2 regions of the Crossiella sp. CA198 genome follow, and region 1 is predicted to be linked to the other one. Evidence: riboswitches for the same ligand, from Rfam matches in the RefSeq annotation. Region 1 holds a riboswitch; the other holds the start of a gene.
What was found. A riboswitch is a leader RNA that binds a small molecule or an ion and turns the genes downstream of it on or off. The one in region 1 is predicted to bind glycine.

Region 1 (11,332 bases):
CGGGCCGAGCTGGACCGGCTCACCGCGCTCAACCAGGCCGCGGGCGCGGTCGCGGTGCGCGGACCGGGACTGCTGATCACCGTCCGGGACCCGATCGAGGCCCGCGGCGGGCAGAACCACCAGAACATCCTGGACCGGGACCTGCAGGTGCTGGTCAACGCGCTGTGGTCGAGCGGGGCCGAGGCGGTCGCGGTGGGCGGCGTCCGGTTGCAGCCACGGGCCACCATCCGGCAGGCAGGCGGCGCGATGCTGGTGGACAACCGGCCCATCACCCAGCCCTACGTGCTGGAGGCGATCGGCTCGCCCGCCGAGATGCGCGACGCGCTCGCGCTCACCGAGGCCAGCCGCCGCTTCCTCGGCTTCGCCGCCGACTACGGCACCGTGTTCACCGTGGAGACCCGCGACGAGCTGCGCCTGGCCGCCGCCGGGATCACCGAAGGCAGAATGGCCGCCACCGTCACCCGCCCGCCGGTCTCCCCGACCACCCAGCCGCCGCCGCGTTCGACCACCCCGCCCACCAGCACCACTGGAGGAAAACGGTGATCGCCCTGTTCGCCCTGGCCGTGGGCGTCCTGCTCGGCCTGTGGCTGGACCCCACGGTGCCCGAATGGGCTCAGCCCTACCTGCCGATCGCGGTGGTCGCCGCGCTGGACGCGCTTTTCGGCGGCATCCGGGCCCGGCTGGACGGCAAGTTCGACGCCAAGGTCTTCGTGGTCTCCTTCGTCTCCAACGTGGTCATCGCCGCGCTGATCGTGTGGCTGGGCGACGAACTGGGCGTGGGCGCGCAACTGTCCACCGCGGTGGTGGTGGTCTTCGGCATCCGGATCTTCGGCAACGCCGCGGCCATCCGGCGACACCTGTTCAAGGCCTGAGATGACCGAACCGGAATCGACGCGGCGCACCGGCGCCAAACACCGCCTGGTCCGGATCAGGGACAACCGCTGGGTCACCGGATCCACCATGGTGCTGCTCTGCCTGGTGCTGGGCGTGGCCCTGGTCGCCCAGGTCCGGCGCACCCAGACCGGCGAGGGCCTGGCCGAGGCCCGGCCGCAGGACCTGATCGTGCTGCTGGACGGCCTGCAGGCCAAGGAAGCCTCGCTGCGCAAGGAGATCGCCGAATCCGAGGCCACCCTGCGCAGGCTGCAGGAGGGCGGCACCGCCTCGGCCGCGGCCCTGGAGGAGGCCCGCCGCAGGGTCACCGCGCTGGCCGTGCTCACCGGCACGGTGCCGGTGGCCGGACCCGGACTGCGGATCGAGATCAACGACGGCACCGGCAAACTCGGGCCCGAGGTGCTCCTGGACGTCATCCAGGAACTGCGCAACGCCGGCGCCGAGGCAGTGCAGGCCGGACCGGTGCGGGTGGGCGTGGACACCGCGCTGACCGGCGCGGACGGGCTGATCCGGATCGACGGGACCACCCTGACCCTGCCCTACGTGATCACGGCCATCGGCGATCCCCCTACTCTTGCCGCGGCACTGAACATCCCCGGTGGGGTGGTGGACACAGTGGAACGCAAGGGCGGCTCGACACGCATCCAGCAACAGGACCGCGTGGAGATCACCGCGTTGCGAGCGGAACGCAAGCAGAAATACGCTCGACCAGCCGGTTGACACAAGTTGGTCGGCGCGTCGCACCGGCACGGGAGGAGAACACTCGGTGAATGTGCCCGAGCAGTTGAAGTACACGGACGAGCACGAGTGGGTGCAGGTCACCGGCGACGGCGTGGTGCGCATCGGCATCACCGACTACGCGCAGAGCGCGCTGGGTGACGTGGTGTTCGTGCAGCCGCCCACGGTCGGCGAGACGGTCAAGCCCGGCGATTCCGTCGGCGAGGTCGAGTCGACCAAGAGCGTCTCGGACATCTACGCGCCGCTGGCAGGCGAGGTCACCGCGGTCAACGAGGTCGTGGTCACCGCGCCGGAGACCATCAACTCCGATCCCTACGGCGAGGGCTGGCTTTTCGAGCTGCGGCTGGACGACGCCGCGGCGCTGGAGCAGCTGCTCGACGCCGCCGCCTATGCCGAGAAGATCAGCGAAGCGTGATCTCGATCTTTCGCCGGCTCTTCGGCAAGCGCAGGAGCCGCTCAGGGAACGACGAGACCAACACGGTACGTTGGCAGGACACTTCGCATGATCCATCCGGCACGAGGAGCACTCAGGTGAGCACGCACGACGGGCCCGGCGTTCCGCCGGAGCGTCCCGCAGAGTCCACTTCGATCTTCCGCGCCGACTTCCTCTCCGAGGTCGAAGGCACCGAGACCGCGGCTCCCGAGCCCGCGATCTCCGGGGTCGACGCGCTGCCGTCGGGTTCGGCCCTGCTGGTGGTCAAGCGTGGCCCGAACGCGGGTTCGCGCTTCCTGCTCGACCGGGACACCACCAGCTCCGGCAGGCACCCCGACAGCGACATCTTCCTCGACGACGTCACGGTTTCCCGGCGGCACGCCGAGTTCCGCCGTGAGGGCGGGGAGTTCGTCGTGGTCGACGTCGGCAGCCTCAACGGCACCTACGTCAACCGGGCTCCGGTGGACACCGCGGTGCTGGCCAACGGGGACGAGGTCCAGATCGGCAAGTTCCGACTGGTCTTCCTGACCGGCCCCGGCGCACCGGCTCAGTGACGGCGGCCGGGCGGCCCCAGCGTGGTGGCCTCAGCATCGGCACGGTGCTCGCGCAGCTCCGGGCCGAGTTCCCCGAGGTGACCATCTCCAAGATCCGGTTCCTGGAATCGGAAGGCTTGGTCCGCCCGGCGCGTACCCCCTCGGGGTACCGCCAGTTCTCCCCGATCGACGTCGAACGTCTCCGTTTCGTGCTCGCCGCCCAGCGGGATCACTACCTGCCGCTGAAGGTGATCAAGGAGCAGCTGGAGGCGATCGACGACGGCGAACTGCCCGCCGGTCCCGCCCCGCGCCCGCCGCGGACGCTGGTCGCGGTGGACGGCCTGCCCACCGCCACCGCCTTCGAGCGCGGCGGCGAGATCCGGCTGACCCGCGAGGAACTGCTGGAGACCACCGGCATCGACGCGGCCACCCTGATCGAGCTGGAGCGCTACGGGCTGGTGCGGGCGGGCGCCGCCGGGTTCTACGATTCCGACACCGCCGCGCTGGTCCGCACCGTGCGCGCGATGACCGAGTTCGGCATCGAACCCCGCCACCTGCGCGCGTTTCGTTCCTCCGCCGACCGGGAAGTCGGGCTGGTGGAGCAAATCGCGGCGCCACTGGCCCGGCAACGCGACCGGGACGCCAGGGCCAGGGCGGATGAGGTGGTCAGGGAGCTGGCCGCGCTGTCCGTGACGCTGCACACGTTGCTGGTCAAGATCGGACTGCGGGGCGTGACCGGCGGATGACTCCCGCGCAGGTCGCGGCCGAAACGTGATATTCGTGCCCGCGATGACATGTACTGGAGCGGGCAACCGTGTCCTGCGGCGGGTAGCGTCGGAGGAGTCGGTACGCGATCCTCGTCATGGTGGGGATGTTGCGGTCCAACGCACTGGAGGAGGCGAGTTCCGATGAGCGAGATGCGCGTCGTCGGTGTGCGGGTGGAGCTACCCGCGAACCAGCCGATCCTGCTGCTGCGTGAAACCGAAGGTGACCGCTATCTGCCGATCTGGATCGGCTCGGTGGAGGCGACCGCGATCGCGCTGGAGCAGCAGGGGGTACGGCCGTCCCGGCCGCTGACCCACGACCTGCTCAAGGACGTGATCGGGGCACTGGGGCGGCAGCTCGAACAGGTCCGGATCACCGATCTGCAGGAGGGCACCTTCTTCGCGGAGCTGGTCTTCGACGGGGATGTGCGGGTCTCGGCCCGGCCGAGCGACTCGGTGGCGCTCGCGCTGCGGGTCGGGGTGCCCATCCACGCCGAGGAGTCCGTGCTCGCCGAGGCGGGCCTGGTCATCCCGGACGAGCAGGAGGACGAGGTGGAGAAGTTCCGCGAGTTCCTGGACTCCGTGTCACCGGAGGACTTCCGCGGGGCGGACACCTAGAGACAACGCTGACTTTTGCCAGGGCCCGGCGACACCGCGTGAGCGGAGTCGCCGGGCCCTCGCCGTTGGGTGATCAACAACCTTCGTCCATAACACGATCGTGTGGTCAAGCTGTGATCTTGTGGCGGTTGTGCTGGGATGCGTGGCCGCTCGTCACCGTCCGACCAGGTGACAGCGCGGGAATCGGTTCAGAAGAGTGAACCGGACCCGGGGTCTGAGCGCGACGCGGGAGCCTTCCCCGCGCGTCGCGTTGACCCGGGGGATGGGCCGTCTTACCGTCGGTGGCGAGTCAATCGCGCCGGGGTGGATCCACTTCCCGGCCGCCTGCTCAGGACCGGCACGCCAGTGTGCGCACGGGCGTGCGGTCGCCGTTGCCGACCAGAAGGTCGGCCGAGGGGAGGCACGCGTGGTCGAGGAAGCGCCCAGCGATCGAGGCGCGCCCGAGCAGGGTGCCTTGTTCCCGGACCTGTCGTTGCCGGACGAACTGGTCGGCTACCGGGGACCCGCCGCCTGTCAGATCGCCGGGATCACCTACCGGCAGCTCGACTACTGGGCCCGCACCGGACTGGTCGCGCCGACCATAAGGAGTGCCCACGGCTCCGGGAGCCAGCGCCTCTACTCCTTCAAGGACATCCTGGTCCTGAAGGTGGTCAAACGTCTGCTCGACACCGGGGTCTCGCTGCAGAACATCCGGGTCGCGGTGGATCACCTGCGCCGCCGCGGCGTGCGCGACCTGGCCCGGATCACGCTGTTCAGCGACGGCACCACGGTGTACGAGTGCACCTCCCCGGAGGAGGTGGTGGATCTGCTGCAGGGCGGGCAGGGCGTGTTCGGGATCGCGGTCAGCGGGGCGATGCGCGAGATCAGCGGCACCATCCACGAGTTCCCGGCCGAACGCGCCGACGGGGTGGAGCTGCTGCCCGGCGAGGACGACGAGCTGTCCCGCAAGCGCCGGGACCGGCAGACCGGCTGAACCACTGGTCCTGCTCCGAACGGGTCGACCGCCGGGGCAGGAAACCGCCGCCGCTCTTCTGCCAGGGCACGCGGTGTCCAACACTGACCGCGGGCCGCCGGAGGGTGGCCGCGATCAGGGGGTTCATCAGGCATGATCCGACGTGTTGTGTTGCTGCTGCTCGCGGTCCTGGCCGCGGCGCCCGGCCTGGCCGTGCCCGCGGTGGCCGGTGCCGAGGGCGTCACCAGGCCGCTGACCCTGCGGCATGAGCAGGCGGGTTTCGCCGCCCAGGTCACCAGGGTGTGCGATCCCGGGTGCACCGACACGGTGCGCGGGTTGTTCGTCACCGCGGGCGCGCCGGGGGAGTGCTACCGCCTGGAAGGCTCGATGCGCGGGTTGTGGACGCCGTTCACCGAACCCCAGTGCGGCCTGGACAAGAGTCAGGTGAGCAAGTCCTGGCAGTACTTCCCGCCCGGCTTCTACCGGATCTGCCGCGGTGACTGGCCGGACTGCGGCCCACAGGTGCGCACCCCGGTCTGGGACGTGCACGGCAGCGGCTGACCAGGGGCGCTCCAGGTATCCGCGATCGTTACCGCCGGTGACCCGAACGACCTAGTCCCACCGACCGGGACCGGACGCATCCTCGCTGGTGCGGATGGTCTCCGGATTGGGGGAGGGCGATGGCCTTCGAACGTAGCGCCGCGGTCATCGGGGCTGTCGGCGCGGTGGTGGCGGCGGTGGTCGGGGTGTTCCTGACCCAGGCGGTGCTTGCGCCCGGCGGCTCCTCGCCGAGCCCGACCAGGGTGGTCAGCCAGCTGCCGCTGACCAGCACCACCATCAGCCGCACCAGCACCACCCGGCCCACCACCAGCAGCACTCGGCGCAGCACCACCACGACCACTCGGCGTACCAGCACGACCACCAGCTGTGTCTGTCCCTGACCACCGTTGGTGACCTGGTGTTCTTGGGCACGTCGGAAACTTCCGGTGAACTCCGGCGGGGTAGGATTTCGCGCGTAGTCGTGATCCCCACGCGGGAGAGCCCGGACCGGAGCCATCGGTCCGGCGCCGAAGGAGCAACTCCTCCCCGGAACCTCTCAGGCCAAGCGGACCGTGTGGGCAGACACCTCTGGAAAGCGGTCCTCGTCCTGCGCGGACCCGCCGACGGTGCAAGTCCGGTCCGCCGTGACCGGGTGAAGCTCTCAGGCGCCCGGACACCGGGTACGGACAGAGGGGGAGGGCAGTTCCGCATGCCCACCCCTAGGCGCCGGAGGCGAGAGCATGACCCAGCCGAACCCCGATCGCATCCCGTTGGCCGCGCTGGAGCACGGCACGCCCTTCGCCGACCGGCACGTCGGTCCGCGGCCCGCCGAACTGGCCCGGATGCTCGACGTCATCGGGGTCGGCTCGCTGGAGGAACTCGCCCAGCGGGCGGTGCCCCAGGTGATCCGCGAGGGTGAGCTGAGCCTGGCCCTGCCCGCCCCGGCCACCGAGTCCGAGGCGCTGGCCGAACTGCGCGCGCTGGCCGACCGCAACACGGTCAGGGCCCCCATGATCGGGCTCGGCTACTACGGCACCGTGACCCCGCCGGTGATCAAGCGCAACATCCTGGAAAGCCCGGCCTGGTACACCGCGTACACCCCGTACCAGCCGGAGATCTCCCAGGGCCGGCTGGAAGCCCTGCTCAACTTCCAGACCATGGTCGCCGACCTGACCGGCCTGGACACCGCCAACGCCTCCATGCTCGACGAGGGCACCGCGGCCGCCGAGGCGATGACGCTGGTGCGCCGCGCCGGCAAGTCCAAGTCGGCGCGGTTCGTCGTCGACGCCGACTCGCTGCCGCAGACCATCGCGGTCATCCAGACTCGCGCCGAACCACTCGGCATCGAGATCGTGCTCGCCGACCTCGCCCAGGGCCTGCCCGAGGGCGAGTTCTTCGGCGTGCTGCTGGCCTACCCGGGCGCGGGCGGCGAGGTCCGCGACTACCGGGCCCTGGTCGAGCAGGCGCACGAACGCGGCGCCCAGGTCGCCGTCGCCGCGGACCTGCTCGCGCTGACCCTGCTGGTCCCGCCCGGCGAGTTCGGCGCGGACGTCGTGGTCGGCACCACCCAGCGCTTCGGCGTGCCGATGGGCTTCGGCGGCCCGCACGCCGGTTACATGGCGGTGCGCGCCGGACTCGAGCGCCAGCTGCCCGGCCGCCTGGTCGGGGTCAGCGTGGACGCCGACGGCAACCCCGCCTACCGGCTCGCGCTGCAGACCCGCGAACAGCACATCCGCCGGGAGAAGGCCACCAGCAACATCTGCACCGCCCAGGTGCTGCTCGCGGTGATCGCCGCGATGTACGCGGTCTACCACGGCCCCGAGGGCCTGCGCGGCATCGCCACCCGGGTGCACCGGCTGGCCACCGTGCTCGGCGCAGGCCTGCGCGCGGGCGGCGTCGAGCTGCGGCACGAGCGCTTCTTCGACACCGTGCTCGCGCACGTGCCCGGCAAGGCCGCCGAGATCGTCGCCAAGGCCCGCGCCCTGGGCGTCAACCTGCGTCTGGCCGACAACGACCACGTCGGCATCGCCTGCGACGAGACCACCACCCGCGAGCACCTCGCGCTGGTGTGGCAGGCCTTCGGCGTCACCGGCGACGTGGACGCGCTGGATGCCGAGACCCCCGACGCCCTCGGTGGCGGGCTGAACCGCACTTCGGACTACCTGACCCACCCGGTCTTCCACGCCCACCGCTCGGAGACCGCGCTGCTGCGTTACCTGCGCGCCCTCTCCGACAAGGACGTGGCTCTGGACCGCAGCATGATCCCGCTCGGCTCCTGCACCATGAAGCTCAACGCCACCACGGAGATGGAATCCATCACCTGGCCGGAGTTCGCCGGGCTGCACCCCTTCGCCCCCGCCGCCGACGCCGCGGGCCTGCTCTCCCTGGTGCACGACCTGGAGGCCTGGCTGGCCGAGGTCACCGGCTACGACGCGGTCAGCGTGCAGCCCAACGCGGGCAGCCAGGGCGAGTTCGCCGGCCTGCTCGCCATCCGCGCCTACCACCGCAGCCGCGGCCAGGAAGCCCGCGACATCTGCCTGATCCCCTCCTCCGCGCACGGCACCAACGCCGCCAGCGCGGTGATGGCCGGCATGCGGGTGATCGTGGTCCGCTGCGACGACAAGGGCAACATCGACCTCGGCCACCTGCGCGAGACCGTCCAGGCCCACCGCGACGACCTGTCCGCCATCATGATCACCTACCCGTCCACGCACGGCGTGTACGAGGAAACGGTCGCCGAGGTCTGTGCCCTGGTGCACGAGGCCGGTGGCCAGGTCTACGTCGACGGCGCCAACCTCAACGCCCTGGTCGGCCTGGCCCGCCCCGGCAAGTTCGGCAGCGACGTCAGCCACCTGAACCTGCACAAGACCTTCTGCATCCCGCACGGCGGCGGCGGCCCCGGCGTCGGCCCGATCGGCGTCCGCGAACACCTGGCGCCGTTCCTGCCCAACCACCCGCTGCAGCCCACCGCGGGCCCCGCCACCGGCGTCGGCCCGATCAGCGCCGCACCCTGGGGCAGCGCCTCCATCCTGCCCATCTCCTGGGCCTACGTCCGGATGATGGGCCCCGACGGCCTGCGCCGCGCCACCCTGACCGCCGTCGCCGCGGCCAACTACGTGGCCCGCAAACTCGACGAGCACTTCCCGGTCCTCTACACCGGCGAGGGCGGCTTCGTCGCCCACGAGTGCATCCTCGACCTGCGCCCCATCACCAAGGCCACCGGCGTCACCGTCGACGACGTGGCCAAGCGCCTGGCCGACTACGGCCTGCACGCCCCCACCATGTCCTTCCCGGTGGCGGGCACCCTCATGGTCGAACCCACCGAAAGCGAGGACCTGGCCGAGCTGGACCGCTTCTGCGAGGCCATGATCGCCATCCGCAAGGAGATCGACAAGGTCGGCGCGGGCGAGTGGCCGGTGGACAACAACCCGCTCCGCAACGCCCCGCACACCGCGGAATCCCTGACCGGCGACTGGGACCACCCGTACACCCGGGCCGAAGCGGCCTTCCCGATGAAGTCGGACCGCCCGAAGATCTGGCCGCCGGTGCGCCGGATCGACGGGGCGAAGGGCGACCGGAACCTGGTCTGTTCCTGCCCGCCCATCAGCGCCTTCGAGAGCTGACAGCAAGAACGACAAGCGCCCCGGGCCAACGGTCCGGGGCGCTTCGCATTGGGTTCTGCGGCGGCGGGCGGGCGAAGCCCGAAGCCGGGCGGCCGGGGTGGCTTTTCAAACTCCACCCGAGCGGTTCCCCATCCCCGTCAGCCTGGAGAGGACACACCGCATCCCGGGCAAGCGGCCTGCAACCTGCTTCCGCGTGCCCGCCCAACCGCAACGGGCCGCTTGCCCGGGATGTGGTTTGGTATCGGAGGGCTGACGGGGATGGGGAACCGTACGAGCACTGCTCTCTGCTCTTGATTTTCCCCCCATCCTTTGATTTCTGCCCGTCCGGCGAGGACGCACTTGATCTTCGCTCTTGACTGTCAACCCGAAGATCAAAAAAGGATGGCCTCGCCGGCCGGGCAGACCACCGGAGGGGGGAGGCAGATCAAGAGCCGGGCGAGCAGGTTGCGGGGCGGGGTTTGGGTTGCCGGGGCTGGTTCCAGCGTGGCTCCGAGGGCTCGCGTGTTCTCCGTACGGCCTTCCGCCAGCCAACCACACCTCACCGAGCGGCCCCCGTCGCGTTGGGCGGGCAGGCGGCGGCAGGTTGCAGGGGCCGCTCGGTGAGGTGTGGTCTGCATGCTCCAGGCCGTACGGAGAACACGCGAGAGCCCTCGTCGTGGGGTTTTCACCCCCACCCTCCACCGTCCACAAAGGACTCCGCCTCGCTCAGTCCTCCCCGCCGCGCCCTTCCCCGCTCCGCCCTTCTCCGCCATGACCACCCAACTCATCCAGCCCGTGCACAAAAGCCGCGAACGCCCCCGGCGAGAACGACAACCCCGCCCCGTCCGGATTCTTCGAGTCGCGCACCACCACCGCATCCGGCAAGACCGCCACCTCCACGCAGTTCTCCCCGTTGCCGCTGCTGTAGCTGCTCTTGCGCCATCGCGGCGCGGGGCGGTCTGCTGCCATTACCCACTCCATTCGTGCCCGGGTGCGGCATGTGCGTCCCGGACACCGTCACGTCGACAGGTCCTCGGCGGAGGAACGAGGTCAGCCTGCGGAGAGCAACTGCGCCAGCGCGGGGTCGATCGCCGCGCCGTCCGCGGCGACGGACACCGAGCCGCCCGTGGACTGGGCGATCTTGGTGAGTGGGGCGCGTTCCGGGTCGGGGCCGATCGTGATGAAGCTGATCGAGACCTTCTTGTTCGGGTTACGCACCTTGTCCAGCTCGGCCTGCAACTGTTGCAGGTTCAGACCGCCGTCGTTGGGGCCGTCGGTGAGCACCACGATCCGGTTCGTCCGTCCTTGCTCGTAATTCTCCACAGCCGAGCGGTACACCACAGCCAGGCTTGAGTACAGCTGGGTGGCGCTCACCGGCTTGAGGCCCTCGATCGCACCCCGCAGGGCGTTGCGCTGCTGCTCAATACCCTTGGTCGGCACCAGTTGGCGGTACGGCTTCTTGCCATCCAGGGACCGGGAGAACTCCCACATACCCATAGAACCCGACACCGACCGGTCCACCTGGCCACGCAACGCGGCCTTGAGCCAGTCCATCCGGGATTTGTCCTGGCCGCCGTCGGCGTGCATCGACCCGGACACGTCCACCAGCATGGTCACCGTCTGGCCGTTGTCGGCCGAACTGGCCCAGGAGGCGGCCAGCTGTTGCGAGGTGTTCTCATCCGCGGGCGCCAGCAGGTCGTCGTTGGCGATCCAGGTGATCCCCGGTGAGGTCAGCGGGCGTTCGTTGGTGCTGCGCACGCGCACCCCGGCCTGCTGGGCGAGGACCTTCTCCTGCGCGGGCTCGCGCAGGAAGTCGCCGAACTTCTGCGCCGCGCGCACCTGGGCGTCCTTGATCCAGTCCCCGGACAGCGGCAGCAGCGGGAAGTCCGCCGAGGGCGCCGGGCCCGTCGCCGGGATGCCGTAGAGCGGCTTGTCCGGTTTCGGCTTGCCGTCCACGCCCAGGTTCCGGCGGAACAGGTCGATCTCCAGCACCGGCACACCGTCGTAGGGCGAGGTGGCCAGGTCGGGGGTCTTGCTCAGCTCGACCAGGGCGTCCTGGGTGGTCGGCGGCACGCCCGCGACCTTGGCCTTGGCCACCTGGTTCAGCGCGGCGCGCACCGCGGGCTGGGTCAGCATGTCCATGGTCACCGGGCCGCGTTCCTTCTTCCCGGCCCAGGCCAGCGCGCACTGCACGGCCAGCGCGCTGGCCGGGTTGCGCACCAGGTCCGGCACACCCATGGTGAACCGGCCCCAGTCGCTCA
Region 2 (11,332 bases), on a different contig from region 1:
GAACCACCCCGCCAGGGTGCCGATGAGCATCGAGGCCCCGACGCCGCCGGCAATCGCCTCCACCGGAAGCGCCACCGGCCAGTCGTTGCTCATCGCATACACGATGCTGACGCCCAATCCCAGCAGGACCCCGAACACCCCGCCGAGCCCGGACAACAGCACCGCCTCGGTGAGGAACTGCGCCCGCACCTGTCCGCGACCCGCCCCGAGCGAGCGCCGCAGACCGATCTCGGATCGCCGTTCCAGCACGGAGATCACCATCGTGTTCGCCACCCCGACGCCGCCCACGAGCAGCGCCACCGCGCCCAGCCCGAGGAAGAGCGTGGTGAAGGTGGCCTTGGCCTGGATCTGCGCGGCCAGCGCGTCCGAGGGCCGGGTCACCGCGACCTCTTCCGGGTTCTTCGGGTTCACCGTGGCGGGCAGCACCTCGCGCACCTTGTCCACAGTGGACTCCTGGGAGCGCTCGTACACCGTGGTCGGGTGCCCGTCGAAGCCGAGGTGGGTCTTGGCGGCGTCCCAGCCGACCATGGCCGAGCGGTCCAGTTCCGGGGCCAGCGGCATGGATTCCAGGATGCCGACCACGGTGAACCACTTACCGCCGATGAACACCTGCTCACCGGGACGGGAGACGGCCAGGCGCTCCGCGGCCAGGCTGCCCAGCACCACACTCGGGTACTTGGCGGTGGCCGCGTTGAGCCAGGCCCCGGACTTGACCTTGCCGCCGAGCGCGTCCAGCAACTGCAGCTCGACCGCGTCCACGGTGACGCCACCGGTCTCTCGCGGATCGGCCTTATCGCTGCGCAGCGCCGACTTGTTGCTGAGGTTGGCCATCGAGGCGGCCTTGAGCACCGACTTGATCCGGCGCACCATGGCCGAGGCGTCCTCCGGCAGCTTCGCCGGGTCCCCGAACATGGTCTGCCCCGCCCCGACCCGCAACAGGTTGGTGCCAAGGGATTCCAGCTTGGCCTGCAACTCGGCCTGGCTGGAGGCGGAGATGCCGAGCACCGACACCATGGCCGCCACCCCGATCGCGATGCCCAGCGCGGACAGGATCGCCCGCGCCGGGCGGCCGAACACCCCGGTGAGCCCGGCCCGCACCAGGTCGAACACGCTGATCCGGGCAGAGCGCGGCAGCGGCGGCAGACCCTCCACAGTGGACCGCAGGCGCCTCATGCCGGCACCAGCCCGCTGTCGTGCCGCACCATGCCGTCGAGCAGCTCCACCCGCCGCGGCAGCGAACGCGCGATGTCCATGTCGTGCGTGATCACCGCGATGGTGGTGCCGTCCTCGTGCAGCTCGTGCAACAGCTCCAGCACCCCGCGCCCGGAGGCCGAGTCCAGCGCACCGGTCGGCTCATCGGCCAGCACGATGGCCGGCGCGCCGACCAGCGCCCTGGCGATGGCCACCCGTTGCCGCTCGCCGCCGGAGAGTTCGGCCGGGCGGTGACCCACCCGGTGCCCGAGTCCGACCCGGCCCAGCGTGTGCCTGGCCCGGCGCAGCCGTTCCGCCTTGGGCACCCCGTTGTAGAGCAGTCCGGTGGCCACGTTCTCCGCCGCGGACAGGTACGGGGTGAGGAAGAACTGCTGGAAGACGAACCCGATCCAGTGCGCCCGCACCGCGGAGAGCTGCCGGTCGGTCATCGCCTCGACCTCGTGGCCCAGCAGCCGCACCGTGCCCGAACTGGGGTGGTCAAGGGTGCCCATCAGCTGCAACATGGTCGACTTGCCGGAACCGGACGGACCGACAACGGCCAGCAACTCGCCCGATTCGATCCGCAAGCTCGCGCCACGTAGGGCGTGCACGTCGCCCGGGTACACCTTGGACACATCGGTCAGTTCGATCACGGGTGTCATATGCCTGCCACTTTCACCGTGGCGCCGTCGGTCAGGCCGGACCCGGTCACCTCGACCTGGCCCTTGGCGAACATGCCCAGCTCGACCTGGACCAGCTTGCCGCTGCCGTCGCCCTGGCTGACCTCGACCGCGTAACCGCCCTCGACCAGCGCGATCAGCGCGCCGACCGGCACGGTGAGCACGTTCTCCTTGCGGCGGCTGGTGAAGCCGACATCGACCGGGGCCGCGTCCAGATTGCCTGCGGCGGCCGGATCGTTCAGCGAGATCTCGACCTTGATGACCGCCTTGCCGCTGCCGCCACCGCCACCACCGCCGCCCTGCTCGTCGGCAGGCTTGTCCGCCACCGTGCCGACCGAGGTGATCTTGCCCGTGGTGGACTTGCCACCGGGCAGGCTGACCTCGACCTCGGCGCCCTCCTGGGCCAGGGTCTGCTTGTTCACCGGCACCTCGACGGTGACCGTGCGGGTGGTGCCGGTGCCGGAGAACAGCTTGCCCTGCGCGGGCGCGCCCACGATCGCCTCCACTGTGGACACCCGGAACTCACCGGGCTGGACCACCACGGCGCCGGGGTCGACCGCGCCGGTCTGTTCCAGGCCGAGCTTCTTCTGCCACTTCTTCACCGCGGCGGCGGTCTTGGCGTCGAACTTGTCGTCCACGGTGAACCCGGTGTAGCCCAGCGCCCGCAGGTTCTGCTCCAGCAGCCGGACGTCGGAACCCTTGTCCATCCCGGACTCCAGCTTGCGCCAGAACGGCTTGTCCCCGAACAGCAACGGCACCGGCTTGTCGTTGACCTTGTACACGGCCTCGCCGCGGCCCAGCTGATCACCGATCTTGGGCAGCCAGGTGATGATCCCGCCGCCACCACCGTTGGCGGTGATCTCGAACTTGCCGCCGTAGCCGAGCTTGCCGCCGAGGGTTTCCTGCTCCACCAGGGTGTTCCGCAGCACCTTCGCGGTCTTGCTCGCGGTCTGCTGATTTCCCTTGTCCGCCTGGGCGTCACCGCCGTGCCCCAGCACCAGCACCCCGGTCACGCCGACCGCGGTGACGGTGGCCGCGGTCAGCACCACGAACGGCCATCTGCGCCGGCGCTGGCGGGGAAGTTCCTGTTCGCTCATTTCGCCGGCGCCGATCCCGCCATGCCCATGCCGCAGGCCTTCATCGCTTTCTCGATCTTCTCCTTGTCGCCGTCCAGGGTGATCATGCCGCCCTGGCCTTCGCCGCTCTCCTTGATGTCGAGGCCGTTCTCGCGCAGGCACTTGTTCTGCTTGGCGCGCTTGTCCTTCTCCGCCGGGTCGTTCGGGTTGTAGTTGCTCTTCGGCGCGAACTTCTCGCAGGCCTTGTTGGCCTTCTCGAACTTCTCCATGTTGGTCTCGTCCATGCGCTGGGCCGCGATCCCGCCGGAGTTCGGGTCCGGGTCGGGCATGTCGATCCCGTTGTCCCGCATGCACTTGGCGAACTTGAGCATGGCCTCCTTCGGGTCCTTGGGCGCCTCGTCGCCTGCCTTCTGCTCGTTGCCCTTGCCGTTGCCGCCGTTGAGGCTGGCCGGTCCGTCACCCTTGTCCTCGCCGCCGCAGGCAGCCAGGCTGAACGCGGTCACCAGTGCGGCGACCCCTACCCCAAGCCGGGTCAGCGTCCTCATGCAGTCCTCCTCACCTCGTCGGACCCAGTGGCCCGGCGTTCGGTGCCAGGTCTACGCGGACGGGTGTTTCCGGAGGCTCTCCGCGCGCGGAAACATTCCGGAAACCCCGGGCCAGCGCATACTCGGTGGCATGCGGGTACTGGTGGCCGAGGACGAGGTCGTGCTCGCCGAGCTGGTGGCCTCCGGGCTGCGCGCGGAGGCGATGGCGGTGGACGTGGTGCACGACGGGCTGGACGCGCAGGAGCGGCTGGCCGTGCACGACTACGACGTGCTGGTGCTCGACCGCGACCTGCCCGGCAGGCACGGCGACGACGTGTGCGCCGAACTGGCCACCCAGGGCAGTCGCACCAAGGTGCTGATGCTCACCGCCGCCGGGTCGCTTGAGGACAAAGTGGACGGTCTGCAACTGGGCGCGGACGACTACCTGACCAAGCCCTTCGAGTACCCCGAGTTGCTGGCCAGGGTGCAGGCGCTGGGCAGGCGCAGTCAGCCCGCGCTGCCGCCGGTGCTGGTCCGCAACGGCGTCCGGCTGGATGTGGCCAACCGCCTGGTGAGCCGGGACGGGCGGCGGATCGAGTTGTCCCCCAAGGAATTCGCCGTGCTCGCCGTGCTGCTGCGGGCCCAGGGCGCGGTGGTCAGCTCGGAACGGCTGCTGGAACTGGCCTGGGACGAGCACGCCGACCCGTTCACCAACGCGGTGCGGGTGGCCATGTCCAAGCTGCGCGCCAAACTCGGCGAACCGCCGGTGATCGAGACGGTGCCCGGTGCCGGCTACCGGATCTGACCGCAGGCCGACCCGGCTGACCGTCCGGGTCAAGCTGACCGCGCTCTACGGTTCGCTGTTCCTGGGCAGCGGCGCGGTGCTGCTCACCGTGATCTACCTGCTGGTGCGCGACCAGCTGGCCGTCCGGCTGGGCACCGCGGTCGCCCGCACCATCCCGCTGGAGGGGGTGCCGTCCTCGGTCGCGATGCGCCAGCTCCGGCCGGACGGCACGCTGGCCTTCCTCCCCGCCGCCGAGGTGACCAGGGCGGTGGAGGTCACCACCATGGAAACCCTGCTGCTGGTCTCCATCCTGTCCCTGATCGGGGTGGCCGCGGTGTCGGTGGCCGCGGGCTGGTGGCTCTCCGGCCGGGTGCTGCGACCGCTGCACACCATCACCGCCACCGCGCAACGGCTCTCCTCCTCCAACCTGCACGAGCGGCTGGCGATCAAGGGGCCGCCGGATGAGCTGACCGAACTGGCCGAGACCTTCGACCGGATGCTGGACCGGCTCGAATCCTCCTTCGACAGCCAGCGCCGGTTCGTGGCCAACGCCTCGCACGAGCTGCGCACCCCCCTGGCGGTGCAGCGGGCCGCGGTGCAGATCGGGCTGGCCGGAAATCCCACCCCGGAGAAGGCGGCCGAGATCCGCGAGCAGCTGCTCACCGCGAACCGGCGGATCGAACGGCTCATCGACGGGCTGCTGGTGCTCGCCCGCAGCGACCGTGGCCTGGCGAAACGCGCCAAGGTCGACATGCACACGGTGGTCGCCGAGGCGGTCGGGCAGTACCGGGCCGAGGCCGGGCGGCGGGAGATCGAACTCCAGGTGCGGCTCACCGAGGCGACCGTCTCCGGCGACCGGGTGCTGCTCACCCAGCTGGTCACCAACCTGGTCTCCAACGCGATCCGGCACAACCTGCCCAGCGGCGGCACGGTGTGGGTGCGCACCGACGTCTTCGGCGGCCTCACCGTGTCCAACACCGGGCCGAAGGTGCCAGCCGGGCAGATCCCGCAACTGTTCGAGCCGTTCCGGCGGGGCGAGGGCCGCACCGACAAGGGCGAAGGCGCCGGACTGGGCCTGTCCATCGTGGACTCGATCACCCGCGCGCACGGCGGCACGGTCAAGGCCGAGCCCCGGCCGGACGGCGGGTTGCGGGTCAAGGTCGAACTGCCCAGGGGTTGACAGACCCCTCGGCCGTCCCGGAAGGTTCGCGGCACAACCGCATATCGGCCGTTTGAGCTCGGGCGGGAGAGATCCCGGCACGAAGCACGCGCGGGACGCCGAAGGAGCAACCACTCCCCGGAAACTCTCAGGCAACGTCACCGTTCGAGCGAGGCGACTCTGGAAAGCAGGTGGGTTCGCCCACCTCACCCACGGTGCAACCCGCGTCCGCGCGGCGAAGCTCTCAGGTCCCATGACAGAGCGGGGAGGCTCAGCAGCGGTGTCCGCATGCCGGTGGACACCTCGACCCCAGGAGCCTCCCGTGACCGCAGTCGGCGTGTCCCGCCGCAGTCCCCTGCACGCCCAGCACGTCGCGCTGGGCGCCCAGTTCACCGACTTCGCCGGGTGGTCGATGCCGCTGCGCTACGGCAGTGAGCTGGCCGAGCACAAGGTGGTGCGCGAGGCAGCCGGGCTCTTCGACCTCAGCCACATGGGCGAGATCGAGATCTCCGGTCCGGAGGCGGGCCGGGTGCTGGACTACGCGCTGGTCGGCGCGATCGGCGCACTGGCCGTGGGCCGGGCCCGGTACACCATGCTCTGCCACACCAACGGCGGCGTGCTGGACGACCTGGTGGTCTACCGGCAGGCCGAGCGCAAGTTCCTGGTGGTGGCCAACGCCTCCAACGCCGCGGTGGTGCGGGCGCTGCTGGGTGAGCGGGCACACGGGCTGAGCGCCGAGGTGCTCGACCGGTCCGCCGAGACCGCGCTGATCGCGGTGCAGGGGCCGGTCGCCGCCGAGATCATCACCGCGGTCACCGGCGAGGACCTCACCGGCCTGAAGTACTACGCAGGCCGCCCCGCGGTGATCGCCGGACACCCGATCTACCTGGCCCGCACCGGCTACACCGGCGAGGACGGGTTCGAGGTCTACGTGGCCGCCGAACTGGCCGAGGCGGTGTGGCGGCGGATCGCCGAGGCCGGGGAGCCGCTGGGGCTCAGGCCTGCCGGGCTGGCCTGCCGGGACACCCTCCGGCTGGAGGCGGGCATGGCGCTGTACGGCAACGAGCTGCACGTCGGGCTGACCCCCTTCGACGCCGGACTCGGCCGGGTGGTCCGCTTCGACAAGCTCGGCGACTTCGTCGGCCGGGCCGCGCTGGAAGCCCGTCAGCACACCACCCGCGCCCTGGTCGGACTGGCGGGCAAGAGCCGGCGCAGCCCGCGGGCCGGTCAGCCGGTCAAGCTGGCCGACGGCACCGTGGTGGGCGAGATCACCAGCGGCGCGCCCTCCCCCACCCTGGGTCACCCGATCGCGATGGCCTACCTCGATCACGCGCACACCGCGGCGGGCACCGAGGTGCTGGTGGACGTGCGCGGCAACGCCGAACCGGCGGAAGTAGTCGCGCTGCCGTTCTACAAGCGCTCGCGCTGACCCATCCCACCTGCACATACTTTCCCGAAAGGCTGTTTTTGCGATGCCGGTTCCGCGCGAACTGCACTACACCAAGGACCACGAGTGGATCACCGACGGTCCGATCGCCACGGTCGGGATCACCGCCTACGCCGCCGAGGCGCTGGGTGACGTGGTCTTCGTCCAGCTTCCCGAGGTGGGGGCGGTGGTGAGCGCCGGTGAGGCGTGCGGTGAGATCGAGTCGACGAAATCGGTCAGCGACCTGCTGGCCCCGGTCTCCGGCACGGTGACCGAGGTCAACCAGGCGGTGGCCGAGGATCCGGCGTTGCTGAACTCCGACCCGTTCGGAGCCGGGTGGCTGATCAGGATCAACCGCGCGGCCCCGGACGGGGAGCTGCTCACGCCGGATGAGTACGACGAGCTGACCGCAGGCTGAAAGGAAGACCCGATCATGTCCACTTTGGACACGCCGCTCGCGCAGATCGACCCGGAGATCGCCGAGGTGCTCGGCGCCGAACTCCGCCGCCAGCAGTCCACCCTGGAGATGATCGCCTCGGAGAACTTCGCCCCGGTGGGCGTGCTCGAGGCGCAGGGCTCGGTGCTGACCAACAAGTACGCCGAGGGCTACCCCGGCAGGCGCTACTACGGCGGCTGCGAGCACGTCGACGTCTCCGAGCGCCTGGCCATCCAGCGGGTCAAGGACCTCTTCGGCGCCGAGCACGCCAACGTGCAGCCGCACTCCGGCGCGCAGGCCAACGCCGCGGTCATGCACGCGCTGCTCACGCCAGGGGACAAGATCCTCGGCCTGGAGCTGGCGCACGGCGGGCACCTCACCCACGGCATGCGGATCAACTTCTCCGGCAAGCTCTACGACGTGGCCGCCTACCAGGTCCGCGAGGACACCGGCCTGATCGACATGGCCGAGGTGGAGCGGCTGGCCAAGGAGCACCAGCCCAAGATGATCGTGGCCGGCTGGTCGGCCTACCCGCGCCAGCTGGACTTCGCCGAGTTCCGCCGGATCGCCGATGCGGTGGGCGCCTACCTGATGGTGGACATGGCGCACTTCGCCGGGCTGGTCGCGGCCGGGCTGCACCCCAGCCCGGTGCCGCACGCGCACGTGGTCACCACCACCACGCACAAGACCCTGGGCGGACCGCGCGGCGGCACCATCCTGAGCACCCAGGAGTTCGCCAAGAAGATCGACTCCGCGGTGTTCCCCGGTCAGCAGGGCGGACCGCTGGAGCACGTGATCGCGGCCAAGGCGGTGGCGTTCAAGATCGCCGCGAGCGAGGAGTTCGCCGAGCGGCAGCGGCGCACCCTGTCCGGGGCCAAGATCCTGGCCGAGACGCTGGTCAAGGCAGGCGGCGGGGTGGACGTGCTCACCGGCGGCACCGACGTGCACCTGGTGCTGGCCGACCTGCGCAACCACGAACTGGACGGCAAGCAGGCCGAGGCCCGGCTGCACGAGGTGGGCATCACGGTCAACCGCAACGCGGTCCCGTTCGACCCGCGCCCGCCGATGGTCACCTCCGGCCTGCGCATCGGCACCCCCGCGCTGGCCACCCGCGGCTTCACCGACGCGGACTTCGCCGAGGTCTCCGACGTGATCGCCAAGGCGCTCACCCCGGACTTCGACGCGGCCGCCCTGCGCGCCCGGGTCACCGACCTGGCCGCCAAGCACCCCCTCTACCCCAACCTCTGACACCAATTTGGGCCAAGTCGTACGCCCGGTTTGCCCAACCAGGCGTACGACTTGGCCCAACTCGACAGGTTTGTGGTTGTAGGTCAGGCGGCGATGGGGCCCGCGTGGCGGGCCGGGCGGTGGGTTTTCTGGGCGGCGCGGGCGGCGCGGGTGGCCTTGATCCGCTCGGTGCGGGCCACCTTGACCGCCTTCGGCTCGCCCTGGCCGTCGACCACGGCCGGGAGGATCATCAGCGCCAGCACCAGCAGGCTCAGCACCGCGCCGGTCCAGGTCAGCACCATCTCCAGCATCGTGGTCTCCTTCGCTTCGCGCTCTCTGTGTCTGAAACCAGTTTGCGCTGGTAGACCCCGCTTGCGGATCGGCCGTTAAGCCATCCTGACCCCGACCGTTCGGCCAGTCGGCGGACTGGCCGAACGGCCGAGGCACTCACTCCTCCGCGTAAGCCTGCGGGGAGATCCTGCGCAACAGCGGCCCACATGCGGAGGCCGCGACCATGGCCACGCCGAAGCCGACCACCAGTGGCGTGACCAGCCAGTAGTTGACCGCCAGTGGCGCCTGGACCAGCGTCATCAGCGCCCCGCCGACCGCCAGTCCGGCCAGGCCCGCGCCCAGCGTGGCCACCAGTGCGGGCAGCGCCGCCTCGGTGCGCAACGCCCTGGCCAGCACCCGCACCGGGGTGCCCGCCGCGATCAGCGCGGCCAGCGTGCGCCTGCGGTCGACCACCGAGCCTGCCGCGGTGATCGCGGCGCTGATGCCACCGAGCAGCCCGGCGATGATCAGGCCGATCAGCGCGATCCGGCGCATGTCACCGACCTGCATGGTGTCCCGGCCCTGCTGGGCCTCCAGCGAGCCGATCCGGCCGCCGGGCACCTGCTCGATCAGCAGCGTGCGCACCAGCTCGGCGTTGGCCGGGCTGGTCATCACGGTCAGCGTGTAGCCGGTGAGCTGGGCGCCCTTGGGGATCAGCGCGGGGTCGATGATGATCGTGCCGCCCGCCTTGCCGTTGTCCCCGGCCATCTGGTGCACGACCGGCTTCGCCGGCAGCGGGGTGCTGCCCTCGTCCCGGCCCGCGTAGGTGGACAGCTGCAGCGGCCCGGACGGGTACTGCTGCCCCTTGCCGACCCGGACGCCGGGCGCGCCGCCGCACTGGCCGAGTTGCAGCCACATCAGCGCGGTGGCGTCCTCGCAGCCGAGCACGATCGCCCGGCCGACGTAGTTGCCGCTCTGGTTCTTGAGGTTGCCGTGCGCGGCCACCCCGACCGGGGTGTTCACCCCGCGCTTGGCCAGCTCCACCCGCAGCCGCTCGGCCGCGGTCCGCACCTCGGTCGAGCTGACCGTGGTGTAGAGCACGCCCTCCTTCCACGGCTGCCAGGTCCGGTCGTCCACCTTGCGTTCCAGCGAGGGCAGCACGGTCAGCGCCAGGCTGCCCGCGAACACCGCGAGCACCACGCCGGAGGCGGCCCGGTAGGCGGCCTTGGGGTCATCACGCAGCCGCCGCCCGGCGAGCAGGGTGGACGGGCGGCGCCAGACCCTGGTGAAGATCCGGCCGACCACCGAGGTCAGCCACGGTCCGACCACCGAGGCGGCCAGTGCGATCCCGGCCAGGCCGCCGATGAGCACCGAGGTGCCGCCGGTGGCGCTGGCCACGCTGATGCCGCCGATGAAAGCGCCTGCCGCGGCGATCAGGATGAGCAGCCGCCACGCGCTGGGCGGCTTGCGGCTGTGCTGCTGCGCCGCGCCCAGCGGCTGGGTGAGCACCCGGCGCAGGCCGAACACGGCCGCGCCGATCACCAGTAGCGGGGTGCCGATGCCGATGCCAAGGGAAAGCAGCCAGCTCGGTTCCAGGTCGGCGGCGAACCAGGTGCCGCCGTTCCACGGGAGTTGCGTGGTCAGTTCCCTGGCCACCGGTCCGAGGGCGAGGCCGAGCAGGGTGCCCAGCACCGTGGCGAGCGCGATCTCCACCACCGTGATCGCGACCACCTGCCCAGGGGTCGCGCCCGCCAGTCGCAACGCGGCCAGGCGTCGTTCCCTGCGGGCCGCGGTGAGCCGGGCGGAGGAGGCGATGAGCACCAGGCTCGGCACCACCAGCACGACCAGGCCGACCTGGGAGAGCAGCAACAGCATGAAGTCGGGCCGGGGTTCGCCGGTCGGGACGAGCCCGGCGGCCGGGTAGGCATCGCCCTCGGCCAGGGTCTGCGGGCCGTGCCCGACCACCGCGACGAGTTCGCCGGGGTAGATCAGGGCCTGATCGCCGAGTTCGCCGATCACCTTGCCCTGGAAGCGTTTGGCCAGCTGGTCGGCTGGCAGGTCGCGGGCCAGCGCGGCCAGCGCCGGGGACAGCAGCACCTCCCCCGGCTGCGGGACGCGCAGCAGGCCGGGCGCGGCCGGGGCGTTCGGGGTGAGCGCGGCCACGTCGATCCGGGTGATGTTCTTGTCCCGCACCCGGTCCTGGCTGTTCTTGACCAGGACCGCGGCCGAGGACTCGTCCGCGGCGGGCCGGGGCTGACGCCAGGCCTCGTGTTCGGCGCGGGCGTCCAAGGCGCCGGGCACCGCGGCCAGCCAGGACACCAGGGTGACGGCGATGGCCACGCCGAAGAGGGTGCACACGGCCGCGACCAGGCTGCGGCGATCCCCGCGGAGCACCCGCAGGGCGAGCTGGAAAGGATTCACGCGGCGACCCGCCGGGCGATCAGTCCGTCCCGGATCTCCACCACGCGCTCGGCACGGGCGGCCACCTGCGGATCGTGCGTCACGATGACCACCGCGGCCCCGGAGTCCTTGGCCGCGTCCAGCAGCGCGCCGATGGTC

Region 2: another riboswitch for glycine. It lies ahead of gcvT (glycine cleavage system aminomethyltransferase GcvT); the one in region 1 lies ahead of gcvP (aminomethyl-transferring glycine dehydrogenase).

Annotation. Positions count from the first base shown of each region.
Region 1 is NZ_JBQJIM010000029.1:26,263-37,594, reverse strand. Features, by position in the region: gene ACTOWY_RS37260 (DUF881 domain-containing protein) at 1-543, shown strand, start outside; gene ACTOWY_RS37255 (small basic family protein) at 540-872, shown strand; gene ACTOWY_RS37250 (DUF881 domain-containing protein) at 874-1,611, shown strand; gene gcvH (glycine cleavage system protein GcvH) at 1,658-2,044, shown strand; gene garA (glycogen accumulation regulator GarA) at 2,161-2,616, shown strand; gene ftsR (transcriptional regulator FtsR) at 2,613-3,341, shown strand; gene ACTOWY_RS37230 (bifunctional nuclease family protein) at 3,504-3,977, shown strand; gene ACTOWY_RS37225 (MerR family transcriptional regulator) at 4,384-4,950, shown strand; gene ACTOWY_RS37220 (hypothetical protein) at 5,083-5,490, shown strand; gene ACTOWY_RS37215 (hypothetical protein) at 5,610-5,870, shown strand; glycine riboswitch at 5,953-6,052, shown strand; glycine riboswitch at 6,053-6,166, shown strand; gene gcvP (aminomethyl-transferring glycine dehydrogenase) at 6,210-9,092, shown strand; gene ACTOWY_RS37205 (DUF397 domain-containing protein) at 9,798-10,040, opposite strand; gene ACTOWY_RS37200 (substrate-binding domain-containing protein) at 10,122-11,332, opposite strand, start outside.
Region 2 is NZ_JBQJIM010000041.1:5,934-17,265, forward strand. Features, by position in the region: gene ACTOWY_RS41275 (ABC transporter permease) at 1-1,173, opposite strand, end outside; gene ACTOWY_RS41280 (ABC transporter ATP-binding protein) at 1,170-1,853, opposite strand; gene ACTOWY_RS41285 (peptidoglycan-binding protein) at 1,850-2,968, opposite strand; gene ACTOWY_RS41290 (hypothetical protein) at 2,965-3,492, opposite strand; gene ACTOWY_RS41295 (response regulator transcription factor) at 3,623-4,276, shown strand; gene ACTOWY_RS41300 (sensor histidine kinase) at 4,257-5,435, shown strand; glycine riboswitch at 5,489-5,588, shown strand; glycine riboswitch at 5,589-5,684, shown strand; gene gcvT (glycine cleavage system aminomethyltransferase GcvT) at 5,752-6,843, shown strand; gene gcvH (glycine cleavage system protein GcvH) at 6,887-7,258, shown strand; gene glyA (serine hydroxymethyltransferase) at 7,274-8,524, shown strand; gene ACTOWY_RS41320 (hypothetical protein) at 8,608-8,814, opposite strand; gene ACTOWY_RS41325 (FtsX-like permease family protein) at 8,951-11,194, opposite strand; gene ACTOWY_RS41330 (ABC transporter ATP-binding protein) at 11,191-11,332, opposite strand, start outside.